2 regions of the uncultured Umboniibacter sp. genome follow, and region 2 is predicted to be linked to the other one. Evidence: predicted binding sites of a transcription regulator. Region 2 holds the regulator's gene; the other holds the start of a gene.
The links. Region 2 encodes LexA, which represses DNA repair genes until DNA is damaged. Its sites were predicted from a motif close to ACTGTNTNTANANACAGT; they were not measured.
Positions count from the first base shown of each region.

Region 1: imuA (translesion DNA synthesis-associated protein ImuA) is a predicted target of LexA. The motif match lies at 4,216-4,233, and genes of this name have one in related genera.

Region 1 covers NZ_CANMGY010000007.1:121,138-129,326, forward strand. The annotation lists gene Q0698_RS09575 (error-prone DNA polymerase) at 1-2,023, opposite strand, end outside; gene Q0698_RS09580 (DNA polymerase Y family protein) at 2,030-3,448, opposite strand; gene imuA (translesion DNA synthesis-associated protein ImuA) at 3,452-4,201, opposite strand; gene Q0698_RS09590 (16S rRNA (uracil(1498)-N(3))-methyltransferase) at 4,543-5,256, opposite strand; gene Q0698_RS09595 (GNAT family N-acetyltransferase) at 5,377-5,826, shown strand; gene Q0698_RS09600 (TetR/AcrR family transcriptional regulator) at 5,937-6,530, opposite strand; gene Q0698_RS09605 (type II secretion system protein N) at 7,004-7,849, shown strand; gene gspD (type II secretion system secretin GspD) at 7,878-8,189, shown strand, end outside.
Region 2 covers NZ_CANMGY010000005.1:160,950-169,138, reverse strand. The annotation lists gene topA (type I DNA topoisomerase) at 1-2,519, shown strand, start outside; gene Q0698_RS07905 (hypothetical protein) at 2,520-2,918, shown strand; gene Q0698_RS07900 (hypothetical protein) at 2,993-3,247, shown strand; gene lexA (transcriptional repressor LexA) at 3,366-4,001, opposite strand; gene Q0698_RS07890 (TetR/AcrR family transcriptional regulator) at 4,152-4,781, shown strand; gene Q0698_RS07885 (hypoxanthine-guanine phosphoribosyltransferase) at 4,789-5,334, shown strand; gene Q0698_RS07880 (cold-shock protein) at 5,616-5,825, shown strand; gene Q0698_RS07875 (CsiV family protein) at 5,926-7,245, opposite strand; gene mfd (transcription-repair coupling factor) at 7,248-8,189, opposite strand, start outside.

The sequences.
Region 1 (8,189 bases), on a different contig from region 2:
TAGCCATTGCACGTCTGAGTTGATCGGCTTGGCCGCCGCTAAAACCCGCTGCAACCATAGCGAGTTTGATAACCTGTTCTTGAAATATGGGCACACCTAGTGTTCTGTCTAGAACTGATTTCACCGCTTTATTAGCATAATCAATTTGCTCCAACCCCTGACGTCTTCGTAAATAGGGGTGCACCATATCGCCCTGAATTGGACCGGGCCTTACTAGGGCCACTTCAATGACTAGATCATAAAAGCAACTCGGCTGAAGGCGCGGCAGCATATTCATCTGAGCTCGCGATTCAACCTGGAAGACTCCGATACTATCGCCTCTGCTGAGCATGGCATAGGTTTTAGCACAGTCATCTGGGATACTTGCCAAGCTGATGGGATTTGGGCTGTAAGCATTAATGGCGGTGAGAGATTTCTGGATGGCACTCAACATACCTAGGGCCAGCACGTCGATTTTTAGAAGCCCTAGGGCTTCAATGTCATCCTTGTCCCATTGAATAATCGTCCGGCCCTCCATGGCTGCATTCTCAATGGGAACCAAGGAATAAACGGGCGCGTCGGTCACAATAAAACCGCCTACATGTTGGGATAAATGTCGCGGCATTCCTAGGATTTCCTTAATCAAAAAGGCGTAGTGCTTAGTGATCGGGGAGCGAATTGATAAATTCGCTTCGCTTAGCCGGCTTTCTAAGTCGCCAGATCTATCCCACCAAGCCAGACTCTTTGCCAGTTTATTAACTACTACGGCATCTAGACCAATGGCTTTACCTACATCTCTGATCGCACTGCGAGGCCGATAGGTGATCACTGTGGCTGCTAACGCAGCTCTGTCACGGCCGTATTTTTTGTAGATATATTGAATGACTTCTTCACGACGTTGGTGTTCGAAATCCACATCAATGTCGGGCGGTTCATTTCGCTCCTTTGAGATAAATCGTTCGAACAGCAAGTCTGACTGCGCTGGGTCAACTTCGGTAATGAAGAGCGCATAGCAAACAGCAGAGTTAGCTGCCGAACCTCGTCCTTGGCACAGAATACCTTGGTTTCTGGCGAATTGGACGATGTCATGAACAGTAAGAAAGTAGTGTTCGTAGCTGAGCTCACGAATGACTTTGAGTTCATAGCTGATTTGTTTCATAACTTTATCATTGGTGCCGGTAGGCCACCGTTTTTGACATCCGTGGTGAACCAGTTCGCTTAGCCACTCACTGGGTGTTTTGCTATGGGGCACTAACTCGGCGGGGTAGTTATAACGTAGTTCATCCAAGGAAAAGTAACATTGCTGGGCAATATAAATAGATTCCTTGATAAGCGCTTCAGGAAAACGCCGATGGACTTGCTGGAGACTCTGTAGGGCGGATTCTCTGTTCTTACTCGCTTGGAATCCTAGTTCAGCCAACGTGGTGTTGTAGTGGATAGCAGTTAAGACATCAAGTAATGGCTGCCTGTCAGCATGGTGCATGCGGACATTGCCGACACAGGTCATCATGAGACTATATTCATTAGCAAGGTGTAAGCACTGTTGGTAATGGGCAATGAACTGCGCTTCAAGGTGATATTGCACACCCACCCAGAGCCCTTTGGGGAATGCTTTCGCTAGTGCAGGAGCTAGTTGGTAGCAATGCTGACTAACCGAGCTGACAAACCATATTGCTAAGCAAGACTTTAAACCATGCTGTAAATCCTCTAGCTCTAGCTGATAACGACCTTTTTCGGAACGCCTTCTAGCCTTGGTGATCAATGCAGAAATCTGACCGTAAGCATCTCTGTTAGGAGCAAGTAGGATGAGTTCGGCAATTGGGGTGTTATGGTCGCCAATCTTAAAATAACTACCAATCACTAAGTCAATGTCACGCTGACTTGCGGCAACATGGGCTTTTACCACACCAGCTAGCGAGCACTCGTCCGTTATGGCGATGGCGTCATAGCCCATGTCATCAGCTTGATCGACCAGCTCCTCGGGGTGTGATGCACTTTGTAGAAAACTGAAGTTACTACGGCAAAATAACTCGGCATATTGCATGGCTAACTACGCGAAGATACCCTGAACAAACCATCTGCGGTTAATAAGGTCTTTGTAGACCCAGTAGCGCAGCCCTCGATCACTCTTAGCTATGTAATAGTCTCTTTGGCAGCGTGAATCCCACCATTGAGTGTCGATGCGTTCAGGGCCCTGAAGCAAATTTAACACCTGCCCTTCAAAGATCATTTGCTTGCCACGTTGAAGAATGAGTTTGGGAGACTTAAACAACCAAGTAGGGCGCTTAGCATGATTTAAGCTGCCCTGATCAACGGCTCCTAGCTCATCCGGGCGATGACTTGTTGGGGTTTTAAGGTAACTGATTCGGTCTCTACCAAGTCTTGCCTCAAGGGTCTCCACAAGCTGTTGGTCTAATGGCCTTGATAGAGACTCTGGAAATAAATCGTCGGCAATCTCAAGGCTTAACGGTCTATGGACAGACTCTAGTGCCACTTGATTGATCGCCCGTTTGATAGGTTGTTTCTCACTTTGTAACTGGGTTAGCTTCAACATAGAAGCCACGTTATTCTTACAGGCTTCTACCCCTATATGAAGGCGATGTAGGTAGCGTTGCTCATTACGTAACTGCCAGCGTAGCTCGATACAATGCTGCTGGTGTTGGCGTAAAAAGCGCTGCAATTTTTCCAGCTGAAGCTCGAATGCCGGTTGAATCTCACTGAGGTTACTAACGGATTGTAGGCTGTAGCTTTCCTCGTGGAACTGAGGTGGGGTGATATGAGGTTTTCGCACATCTCCCTTTAAGCCATACAGGCGGCTTAGGTAATCCATAAAAAAATGACTTTGTCGGTGCCCGAGCGCGTGTGAGGGAAGTTGTTTAACTTGGCCAACGGTTTTTAACCCTAAATTAGCGAGTCGTTGAATGGTTTTCGAATCACAGTTGAGGTTTGCGATAGTTTGCTCATTGATAAGATGCTGTATTTTACTGAGATCAATGCTGTTATTTCGAATAACTGTTTCGCTATCAAAGTTAAGGTTGTGACTAAGTAAGATGGCGGCTTCGGGCGTATTACCTAAGCCAAATTGCAGGTGATGGGTAGTCAGCAGATGACTAGTTTGGATTTTTTCCTTTAGTTTAAGCCAGCCACCATGGACGTTAAGGCAGCCTGTTAAATCTAGTAATAAGCGGTCACCGGATGGGATGCTGACATGTGGGGTAAACGCTCGACAAAAGTCGGCGAGTTGTTGCAGTCGTAGAGACTCGCTCTGGTGATCTCGATCTTTAATTTCTAATTCGGAATATAGCGCCCAAGCTGTGACTAAAGATTGTCCAGCACGAATACCCTGACTTGAAGCCAGGGCATTACAGAACTTGATACGATGATTTTCAGATACTGCGAGTGGTGCCTTGGCGCTATGCGAATAAGCCTCTACAGGCAGTAATGGAAGATAAATGCACAGCCAAAGCATCAGTCACTGCCATACAATCTGACGCTGAGCAGGGTCACTGTGTGACGGCATAGGAAGAGCATTTCTACGATTGCTCTTAGGCACCTCAAGCTGAATGACATTGCATTGCTTATCTCTAATTTCTTCGTCTATAGGTAGCTCTATCTGCTGTCCTGCCCAGGTGCCAGTTTGCTTCAAGACTTGAAGTGCTAATTGCCCATCATTAGGCGTTAAGCTAAGGCGTAGTTTTGCTGGAGATGGCTGTTCTGCAAAGCGGCTGTCACGATACTGAATATGCAGGCAGTCACTGCTTTTAGCAGCATGTTGGATACGGCGGAGGTCCTTAGTTGCGATGTCATGATTACCAAACCATGAGATCACTGCGCTACATGTACCCGCTTTCAAAGCTTGTTCAGTAGCCCAAAGTAGCTCCTTACTGTTACGTGGGTGAATCATGAGGACTCGACTACTATTTACGCCAGCTGCCTCTAGGGCAGGGCCGTAGGGTGTGAAGGGTGGGGCAATAAAAGCCACCCATTTTTCAGTCTGACTAAGTTTGGCAATAGCAGGAAGCAAAAAACTTAATTCGCCGCCACCATGCTGAGAGCATAATAGTTCCGTAGCAACAGACATTGGCCAACCACCTTGTTCTAGCTGATCGTTAAGCGGGCGGTAGTGGGTATCAACAGCCTTGAGTGTCAATCGGGTGCTTTGGTTCTTTACGCACCAAATATCATGCCTAGAGTCGATAATGTCTTTAAGTTCTGCTTTCATGCTTATCTCCGTTAACTGTTTTTATATACAGTATGTTTATTTATACAGTATAAAGTGGAGATTGCAAACTTTTTTCTTCGTGGACAAGGATTCAGGACTTTTAGTGCAAAGCGCTTAAGGCTCTCTCGTCACTATCTCGTCACTACCCCTCATAACAGGCACGCCGCAGGGATGGCAATAGGAAGTTAGCTAAAAGTTGTAAGATTGAGGCTTGGCGTCTCAGCCGCCAGCTACGAGTGGCGATTGGGACTGGCAGATAACTAGCTAATAGGTAGTGCTTGAGTTGCTTTGCTGGAAAGTGGTAATGGCGCTGTGAGTCTTAGAGTGCTACTGAAGAATTGCTACCAGTTATAGAGTGAGGCAATGAGCGCTGGGATAGCCGTCTCAACGCGTAGAATATTTGGCCCCATATGGCCACAGTTAAAACCAACTTCTTTAAATTTGCTTATTTCATAGGGAATAAAGCCGCCTTCTGGGCCAACAGCTAGTGTGCAGGGTTTGTTCAGCGAATGAGGTATTGGTGCTTCTACACCTGGATGTGCCACTAAGGGATAGCTGTTCTCAATTAGGTCAGGTAACTCATCTTCAACGAATGGTTTAAAGCGCTTACGAAGTTCAATTTTTGGTAGTTGGGTATCTCTGGACTGTTCAAGCCCAAGAGTCAATTGCTCTAGTAGACCCTGCTCCGAGAGAATTGGAGTTTGCCAAAAACTCTTTTCAACACGATAGCTGTTGATGAGATAGAGTTCTTCAACCCCCATTGAGGTAATCGTTTGTAGAATCCGTTTGAGCATCTTTGGGCGTGGCAGAGCCAAAATGATACGCAGCGGCTTCTTGGGTGGCGGGGGAGTGTCCAGCGTAAAACGAATTTCTGCAGACTGCTCATTCAATTGTTCAATGATGCCGCTACCAATGAGCCCATCGACCATCCCGACTCGTATTGAATCGCCCACGCTCGCTCGGTGAACCAATAGAATGTGTTGCAGGCGGTGATCTGAAATACGAACAACGTTGTTGTCGCGGAGATCGCTTGGGAATAGTAAAAGTAGATTCATAGCGCTATTCTAGCGCTAGGGAACCATAGGCGATAGTTTTTCAATTAAATAGTCGCCAATTTAATTTCTCGCCAAGGCAATATAGCCAGGTGGGTACTCAGTTAGCGAAAGGAGAGGCCAGTGGAGTGGTATTGCCAGTCATTTGCGGAGCTCAGCGCAAAGCATATGTATCAAATTCTTAAGTTGCGTCAGGATGTCTTCGTCGTTGAACAGGATTGTGCTTTTCCGGATATAGATGGGATTGATCCAGAGGTGTGGCATTTTTACGGTGTCGATAACGATGAAGTGGTTGCGTATACCCGTCTAATTGATGCCGGTATTAGTTATTCTGCGGCACTGTCGATAGGGCGTGTAGTGATTGTCCCGGAAGCTCGAGGGACCGGTTTGAGTTATGAGTTAATGGAGCGCTCAATTATTGAAGTACGAAAGCTATTTGGTAATCATGACATTAAGATTGGCGCTCAGTCGCACCTTGCGGGCATGTATGGGAAGCTGGGCTTCATCCAAAGTTCTGATGAATATCTGGAAGATGGCATCCCGCATATTACGATGACCCTCAAGGGGGAGTAATTTCATCGGTGGCCGGGAAGGCGTGAAGCGAGAGATGAGAGACGTGAGGCGCGAACTGCGAAGCTGAATAAGCCTAGCGCTGGGTAAGAAACGCTAGACCTGCAAGCTAGTTAGGCTAATGCCGCTTCACGATTGCTTAGGGCATCTACCATGCTGATAAGCATGTCAGCAGATGAAGCTTTCAAATGCCCCGTGTAGTGTTTGATTAACAGGTTGGCTGCAGCGCCACTGACGAGGCTGGATTGTGCCGTGTCTAAGTGAAGGTCGCCTATGGTGCGATCTATTAGGACTTCAATTCCAGCAATGAAGTTGTGCAGTGGTAGGCCGGCTTCAAGTATCAAGAAGCCTAAGTTTGGATCATTAGTGATATTGTCACGTAAGAGATCAAAACCAATGCGTAATCGAGCACTTGCATCGCTCACTTTCACTTCATCAATATCCACAATGACTCGCGATACTGCACCATCAATTAGTTTATCGGCAACGGCACTCATCATTGAGGTCTTACTAATAAAGTAGTTATAGAACGTCCCGAGAGCCACTTCGGCGGTAACCGTAATTTCTTGGATGGTAATTTCATCAGCAGGCTTCGTTAATAGTAGCATTTCCGCTGCTTCGATCAGCTTATTTCGAGTGCGTTCTCGTTTTCGCAGATTAGGCCCTCGCGGACGCTTAGGGGTATCGATACCTTGGTTATCGGTCATATGGGCTCTCATTGTTTTATTATATTTATTAGCAAAGCAGTAAATTTAAACTCTGAATGCTTTTCATTTTTCGGGTTTAGTCTAGCGGGTCTAGCGGGTCACTGCAAGTACTACTACCTATACATGAAAGTCTTGGGATCCTTTAGTTCTTGTTAGCTCAAAAGCATTGAATTACTTGCATGAAAGGGGGCAGCCCTATAAATTAGAATTAAGTTGCAAAGGCAATGATCTAAGTTCTATTGATTACACTATAAGCACTAAAATAATTGAGCTCAGCAGGTTGCATTAACACATAAAGCACTACCGCTAACAAAAATTAACGAGCCTCGTTAGAACTAAGCATTACGCAAACGGAAACAGCAATTATTAGCTCACAAAATTGTAACAATTGATGTGTATGTTACAGCGAGATGAAGCTTTGCTGATAAAGGGATCCGGTGAATACAGCCAAAATTATAAATAAACGATACATCATGATTTTGTTAACAGTGGCGGCGATAGTATGGCTCTGTTGGCGCCTAGCTCATGTATTTTGGCTGTTCATAACACCAGCAAGTGAATTTAACACCCAATCTGTTGTTATTGTGAATACACCTGACGAGCCCTCTCAGCGAAGTAGCGGAACAAAGATTGACATTTTTGCTGATGAGGCTGCCAGTAATGCCAAGCTTATAGATGAAGCACTTTCTCAATCTTCGGCTATGACCAATCTGGATGCGCTAAGAGAGTCAAATTTACAGCTTACTTTGAGTGCTGTGATTGCCAGTAGTGATCCCGAGCTTAGCGGGGCAATCCTAAACATAAACGGTACTCAACGAGTTTATAAGATTGATGACACGTTACCCGTCTCGGGAACGGTGTTGATTGATGAAATCTATGATAAAACCGTTGTCGTAAGTAACAATGGGATACGTGAAAAGATTAGCCTCGATGATGAAGAATTCAGCGGTATAGATGTCAGGCTGAGCTCGCCCAGTCTAGTTAACTTGCCAAATGACAGTGGTAGTATTGATGAAAGCGAAGTGATGGCTAAGCTTGATGAATTTGTACAAGTAACGCCAAGCTTCGATGGCCGCACATTATCAGGTTTAGTGATAACTCCGGGACGGAATACACGCTTATTTGAGCTATTTGAGCTCCAAGCTGGCGATATGGTGGTGGCTATTAATGGAGAACCACTAAGTGGTATGACATCGATGACATCCATTGAGTCTGCGCTAAAAACCTCTGAGCGATTAGAACTGACCATCTCACGTGAGGGTGATCAACGGCAGGTAGCGTTTACACAAGAATTACTGAGCTCTTTGCTTGCACAATAATAACTAGAGCTCCACTAGGAGAGGATACATGCGTTTCAAACGCCATTTTCAAGGTTGCTTAGCAGGGTTGCTGCTGGCGCCGAACTTCACTATTGCTCAAGAGCAAGAATTAACGGTCAACTTTCGAGATACTGATCTAAAGGAAGTTATCAGCTTTGTCGCTGACGTTACCGGCAAAACGATTATTGTTGATCCGTTAGTAAATGGACGTGTCATGGTCGTCTCGGAACAGCCGTTAGATGCCGATGATCTCTATGAGCTATTTCTTTCCGTTCTCGAAGTCCACAATTTCGTGGCCATTGAGAACAATGGGGTAGTGCGAGTCCTGCCGAAAGCAGAA
Region 2 (8,189 bases):
ACACGTCTACAACCACCCCAGCTGAACGAGCTAAACAAGCCGCGAAGACTCGAAAGATGAAACCGGCCGCGAAGGCTGCGTATCAGAAAAAGAAAGCGCATGATCAACTTATACGCAGAATGGGAATTGATCCTGATCATGGTTGGGACGCGCAATACGAAATTCTACCGCGCAAAGAGAAAGTGGTTGAAGAATTACAGAAACTAGCCCGAAACGCTGACACGATTTATCTGGCAACGGATTTGGACAGAGAAGGGGAAGCCATTGCCTGGCATTTACGTGAGACGATTGGTGGCGATCCGGAGCGTTATCAACGCGTAGTCTTCAATGAAATCACCAAGACGGCGATTCAAGAGGCCTTCGAAGAGCCGGGTCGTCTTGATATCGACAGAGTGAATGCGCAGCAAGCACGACGTTTTCTGGATCGTGTTGTCGGCTTTATGGTTTCACCACTGCTCTGGAAAAAGGTCGCCCGAGGACTCTCGGCAGGCCGAGTCCAGTCTGTTGCGGTCAAACTCCTCGTTGAACGTGAACGAGAGATTCGGATCTTTGTCCCGGAAGAATTTTGGGATCTTTCGGCCTTCTTAAAATATCAGGGCGATACCTTTAAGTTCGCCCTCAATAAGAAAGATGGTAAAGACTATAAGCCAACTAGCGGCGCCGAAGCTGCCGAGGTTAAGGCGAAGCTTGAGGCAAGCGATTACAAGGTTAGTGCCCGTGAGGATCGACCAACTAGTTCGAAACCTTCAGCGCCATTTATCACTTCAACACTTCAGCAGGCAGCCTCAACGCGACTAAGCTTTTCGGTAAAGAAGACGATGACCTTGGCTCAGCGACTATACGAAGCCGGTTACATTACCTACATGCGAACCGACTCGACCAATTTGAGTAAGGATGCAGTAGAGAGTTGTCGCGCCCTAATTAGTGACAACTTCGGCGACAATTACCTTCCTAAAACACCCAATACCTATGGGTCGAAGGAGGGCGCTCAGGAAGCACACGAAGCCATTCGCCCATCGAGTATTGAAGTGCTTGAAGAGCATCTTGATACCATGGAGCCCGATGCGCGAAGACTGTACGCGCTAATTTGGCGTCAATTCGTTGCGTGTCAGATGACCCCAGCGCGTTACACCAGTACCCGTATTAAAGTGAATGTGTCAGCTTACGAACTCTCTCTAAAGGGTCGAATCGTAGAGTTCGATGGTTATACCAAAGTATTACCGGCGATGAGCAAGAAAGACGACGACGTTATGCTCCCGGATATGCAAAGTGGCGATGCGTTGGCACTGGCAGACGTGGATGCGAAGCAGAACTTCACTAACCCTCCAGCTCGCTATTCAGAGGCCAGCTTGGTTCGTGAACTTGAGAAGCGTGGCATTGGCCGACCTTCTACCTACGCGGCAATTATTTCTACCATTCAAGATCGAGGTTATGCCCGCGTTGAGAATCGACGTTTTTATGCTGAGAAGATGGGAGACATTGTCACTGAGCGGTTGTCCGAATCGTTCGCTGAGTTGATGAACTATAACTTCACTGCTGATATGGAGTCACGTCTTGATGATGTGGCGCTTGGCAAACTTGATTGGAAGCAAGTGCTTGACGAGTTCTATGAACAGTTCCAGGGCGAGTTAAGTCAGGCGGAGAATGAAGAGGGTGGAATGCGTGCCAATGAGCCGGTGGCAACGAGTATCGAATGCCCTACGTGTAGCCGGACTATGCAGATTCGAACCGGCAGTACCGGTGTCTTTCTTGGTTGTTCGGGCTATAATTTGCCGCCAAAAGAGCGCTGCAAGACGACGATTAACCTAGTTTCGGGTGACGACGTTGTATCTTCAGATGGGTCAGAGGAGGCAGAATCGGCGCTGATTCGGAGTAAACGCCGATGTAGCATTGATAACGCAACGATGGACAGCTACCTAATCGATGAGGGGCGAAAGCTTCATGTCTGCGGGAACAATCCAGATTGCGACGGCTACGAGATTGAGACTGGTTCGTTTAGAATTAAAGGTTATGACGGCCCCACTATCGAATGTGATAAGTGTAGCTCGGAAATGCAGCTTAAAACCGGTCGTTTCGGCAAATATTTTGGCTGCTCTAACGAATCCTGTAAGAATACCCGTAAGCTTCTTAAGAACGGCGAAGTGGCGCCTCCGAAAATGGATCCAGTGCCGATGCCTGAACTCAAGTGTGACAAGGTTGATGACTTTTATGTATTACGTGACGGCGCATCAGGTATGTTCTTAGCAGCAAGTGGTTTCCCTAAGAACCGGGAAACTCGAGCTCCGTTACTCAAAGAAATTATCTCGCACCGCGATGAAATCGACCCGAAATACAACCATTTTTGGTCAGCGCCAGTAGTCGATGGTGATGGCGTACCCGTTACGATACGTTTCTCCCGCAAAACCAAGTCTCACTATGTGCAGAGTGAAGTCAATGGCAAGCCAAGTGGATGGCGAGCAGAGTTCGATGAAGACGCATCACGCTGGGTCGTTAGCGATAAGAAGAAAAAGGCAAAGTAAATGGATTATGCCCAGGCGCAGCGTGAATTACTTGCTCTGCGCCATATTCTTCAACGTGCACGGAATGACGGAGAGCTGACTAAGCTCGACTATCGGCCTCTTTGGGATCGGTTCCTAGGGGCGCTAGCAACACTCCATCAGCTACCCCGCGCAGCGCTTGATCGCCAAGAAAATATCAGCGCACTCCCGTTTGAGTTGGGAGCATTGGTGGTTTTGCAGTATGAAAATAATTCATGGCTACAAAAGTTATTTAAGATTGCTCCTGCAACCATTGCAAGTAGCCAGTTAATTGGTTCAGACCGCGGTATTCATACTGTTGATGAATCAGAAATTGAGTCATCCGTCACAGTCTTTCTGGAACAGCTCGAGTTGCAAATAAATCTCCAATTTGAAGCGTGAAATTGATTTCTTAATGATGTTATAGTGGATTTTACTGCTACAGAGATAGAAAAATATAATAATTAGGGGGTCGTATGGACGACGAAGTATTTGAACTGGTTGAGTTAAGTTCAGGGACCATAGCACTTAAGCGTCACGGTGATGATTCAGACAATGCTGAATGTCTAATCAAAATTGAGATTGGCCCTGAGATTGACCAGAATTTAAGTGTCGAGCGAATGGAATTTGTTCGCATAATGCTCGAAGCAGGTTTTGCCGAAGCTGCTGATCGCCATCAGAGTTGCTATGAAGAGGAACTTCCGCTTCAGCATTCTCAGGTGCTTCACTAGCTGTGTAATAAACTAGCTATGCACTAAAAGCGAACGGTTGTTATTAATCAACCGTCGCATAAAAAAGCCCGTTCGAAGAGACGGGCTTTTTTATGTTTAAATCGCACGATTTAGTTTATTAATGGCGACGTATAACCCCAACGCTAATGCCCTCTATATCGAAGTCCTGATAGCTTAAATCTACTTCAATAGGCGAGTAATCCTCGTTCTCAGCATGAAGTAGTACCTTCGCTGCACTAATCTTTTCGTAGCGTTTTACCGTAACTTCATCATCGATACGCGCGACAACGATATCACCATTTCGAATATTCTTCGTTTGATGTACTGCCAATAAATCACCATCGTGAATGCCAATGTCGATCATCGAATCACCCTGAACGTTTAACATGTAGTTTGCACGGGGGTGAAAGAAGTCCGGTGAAACAGGGCAGTGAGCTTCTACGTGCTCAATGGCTAAAACAGGAGAACCGGCTGCCACTTTGCCAACGATTGGCAGTTGGTTATCGTTAGCCGCTGCACGATCGATATTTGCCTGTTCAGGATTAATAAGAATACGGAGCCCGCGAGACGTCCCGGCAATTTTTTCAATTGCCCCTTTTCGTGCCAAGGCTTTCAAATGTTCTTCCGCGGCGTTAGCAGATTTGAAGCCTAATTCTGCAGCAATTTCCGCACGAGTTGGCGGCAAACCAGTGTCTGCAATATGCTTTGCTAACACATCAAGAACATCTTGTTGGCGTTTGGTAAGTTTGACCATTGTCTTTGCCTGTTTGTTTATACAGTGTTGTAACTATATACAGGTTTAGATGATGCTGCAACCTTAGTAAAAAGTTGTTTTATAGTGGTGCTGTGATCTTGACGAACTAATAATTCAAACGTATGTTTGAATTATTAGTTAGGGAGCATTATGAGTACCACATCACTTCGTATTTTGGATCAGGCAGAACGACTTTTTGCTGAACAGGGTTTTAATGAGACTTCGTTACGAGCAATCACCTCTGCAGCGGAAGTCAATATTGCGTCGGTTAACTACCACTTCGGTTCAAAGAAGAACCTCATTCAAGCGGTGTTTAACCGCTATCTTGAGGATTTCTATTCTGGCTATAACACGCAAATATCATCACTTTCAGTAGCAGATTCTGAGGTGTCACAACGACAGGCTATTGAGGCTGCAATTATTGCGATGCTTGGCACCGATCTGAACGTTTCTCGAGCGCGTCGATTTATGATGTTGTTACGTCATGCCTATGCTCAACAACAGGGGCATTTAAGGCGCTTCATTAAGGATCATTACAATGAAGACTACCGGCGAATGATTCAACACTTAGCGGGGCAGAATCTCCAAGAGAGCTCGAAGTTGAAGTTCTATTGGCAGTTACAATTTCTAATGGGTGCGGCGATGTTCTCGCTAGCCGAGTTTGATACGCTGGATGCCATAGCAGACGCGCAATATCACTCCCGCATAAGCACTAATGAGCTACTCGACTTGTTTATCCCCACAGCTTTAGCTATTTTAAATCCTCACGTAGCAGAGTAGGCAAATTATGGCGGCGTCTGAAGCAGTAGACTTGATGGGGCAGGCAGAGTGCCTCTTTGACCATCAAACCGTTTGTGGGGCAATTGAGCGTCTTGCAGCGGCATTGAATAGGGACTTCACAGACAAACAGCCTGTCGTGCTTGTGGTGATGACAGGCGGTGCCATTGTCGCGGGACATCTTTTACCGCAATTGAGTTTTCCGTTAGAGTTGGATTACATTCACGCGACTCGTTACCAGGGTAAGATGACGGGCGAGAAGGTGCGTTGGTTAGTTCAACCGCAAATATCACTCATTGGTCGCGATGTGTTGATCGTGGATGATATTCATGACGTAGGTCTAACGTTGGGAGAAATTAACTCGTACTGCCTGGAGCGGGGCGCTAACAGCGTTACTTCAGCGGTATTACTCCTTAAGAATCACCCTCGGAAGGCATCGGTACCTTGCGATTACCACGCTCTCGAGGTTGGTGACCGTTTTGTATTTGGCTTCGGCATGGATTACAAAGGCCTGTGGCGCAACGCTCCAGGAATATTCGCGCTGTCGAAGGAGTGATCCTAATTTGCTCCTAACAACGCGGTCGGTATGAAATTAAGGCCGTCAAATCTGTTTGCCGAACTTGTAAGCACGGGACTTTGTGAGTGTTACTAGCCGTCCTTTCTACTCTCTGTTTTTAATTTAATTTGTAGGCAAAACGGGTCCTCACTCGGGGCCATCCATTGAGTCTAAGTTGAATTTGACTTGACAACGTCTCGCTCGCAATAAATTATTATAACTAGCTAACTTAGTTTGCTAACCATAACTCGAAATAAAAATAATAAGATGAGGTTGTAAAAATGGATGCTCGTGAAATCGGCACTGTAAAGTGGTTCAATAATGCTCGTGGTTTTGGCTTTATTCAGCGTGCTGACGGGGAGGACGTATTCGTCCACTACCGCTCTATTCAAGGCGAAGGCTATAAAACTCTCGATGAAGGTCAACAGGTTGAATACGACATGGTGACCGGTGATAAAGGTCTTCAAGCCGAACAGGTAGTCCCTGTTTAGTTGAGAAAATCGACGCTACGTGGCGCAAGCCAATAAATTAAAAGGCCGTGCTGACATGTGTCAGTTCGGCCTTTTACTATTCGAGAGCGTGTATTACGTCTTAGTCATTTAATTCGCTGTCACTAACCAGTGTAGGAAGCAATAAGTCCATAAGTTCTTGGCGATCTTCATAGCGTGTCAGTTTTATGATTACGCCAAATCCAGGATGATCAACATAATACTGTACTCCCGAACGCATTCGCTGAACGGTGTTCAAGCTAAAGTGTTGTTTTGATACCCAATTCTCTGAGTTCGCAGGGCTTTCGTCGAGGGATGGAATGACTAAGCCCGAAGGCATTGATTGAGTTCCGTTGAAATTGAATGGGCTTGATTCATCGAGGTTTTCACTCAGAGACAGATCAACATCATCTACGATAATGTTTTTGGGTGGAATAGGTGGTAGATGTTCATTAACTTCCGCATCGCTCAGTGCCAGTTCGAATGTACTCATCCAAAGGTTGATGTCGGCGTGAACGTAGCGCTGTTGACGGTCAAGTCGGATACTACCCTCTAGTTCGAAGTGATCACCTAATTGTCTGCCTCCGAGGACAATCAATGATTCACCGTTGGAGGCCGGCGGGATGTATTGGTGCCATGCAGAGTGATGAAGAACTCGATAACGATTTGCCGTTAGTCTCGAATCTGGAAACTCAAAAATATCCTCACTAAGCGGAACGTACTCTGCAAAATGCTGGACGAGCAGAGCTATTTCGTCGAGTTCTGATTGCCATTGAGGAATGTCATTATTCGGCTCTGCAGGCGCTGTCAATAAAGTCTCGTCACCGAGAATTTCCGTCTCGCTTTGAGCGAGCTCTAAGTCGCGACTTAACTCATTGTTTTGCCGCCATAGGTCATACAGCTGACTCACCCAGTCCCGCACTGACGGGGCAATCGCAAGTACTGTATTTTGTTGCGGAGGTTCTTGAGTAAGTGCTTGAATCGATTCCTGATCCAGCCCTAACGCAGAGTTTGCTTCGAGACTGCTTGCAGACAGTGCGGCACCATCCTGCCCAGAGCTAGCTGCCTGTGAAAGTCGCTCTTCATCGCTGGACATGGCAGGTAAGAGTGCGGTAGCGGGCTGCAAAGCTGTATCCCAATCGGAGTTCGCCGTGGAGGTTTCATTTGCCTCGGTTGCCTTCCATGCACTCTCCAGCCGCTCAGCGAGTAGCTGTTGAGTAACCTCTGCAGCGGGCTGGAGATGAATTGCATTGAGCGGGTAACTCAGAGGAGGGTTCTCTGGCCAGCGTTCATTGTTAATTCCTGCCTGATTACCTTGTGTGAAGACGAGTAGTTCCACTCGGTACCAGTTTTCGGCACCATAGCTAGGTAGACTTAACATTGCAGCATTTAACAGTGCTACGAGACAGATTTTTGCACGCATTATTATGAGGCCTGTGTTGTTTTACTAAGGTGGTCGATCAAGTCGTTTACCCACACCAACCGCTGTTCGCGATCATCTAATGGTAACCCGAAGCGTAGCTCGTTGGCACCCTGAAGACTAAAAATTCGTGACTGCTGTTGTACTAGTTGAACAATTTCCAAGGGTTCAACCTTAGTATTTTCGGCGAAAACGACCTTACCGCCGGTTGAAGAGCAAACTAGCTTCTTGATACCGATGTCTTGGCAGCGCTGCCGAACTTCATTGACGTCAAACAGGCGTTTGGTGGGTTGTGGCAATAGTCCGAAGCGATCGATCAACTCAATCTGCAATTGCCGTAACTCAGCGGGGGTTTTGGTGTTACTTATTCGTTTATACAGAACCAGGCGCTCATTGACATCACCCACATAGTCATCGGGAATCAGTGCGGGCATTTGCAGGTCTACTTCGCCCGTAGTTTGAAGGCCTTCAAAGCCCGATGGTGTTCTTCCCGCTTTGATATCAGCTACTGCCTGTTCGAGCATATCAATATAGAGGCTGAAGCCCACTGAGTGAATCTGGCCACTTTGTTGATCGCCCAGGAGCTCTCCAGCACCACGAATCTCCAAATCGTGGGTGGCGAGCGTAAATCCAGCGCCTAATTCGCCGGTCGTCGAGATGGCGTCAAGTCGCTTCTTGGCGTCTTTCTTCAATCCTTTGTAGGGTGGGGTAAGAAGATAGGCATAGGCCTGATGGTGCGACCTACCCACTCGCCCGCGAAGCTGATGAAGCTGCGCGATACCGAATTTATCGGCTCGGTGGATGATGATGGTGTTGGCATTAGGTATATCGATCCCAGTTTCGATAATGGTAGTGCACACCAAGACGTTAGTACGGCGGTGGTAGAAGTCAGACATAACACGTTCGAGCTCGCGCTCGCGCATTTGGCCGTGACCAATTCCTATGCG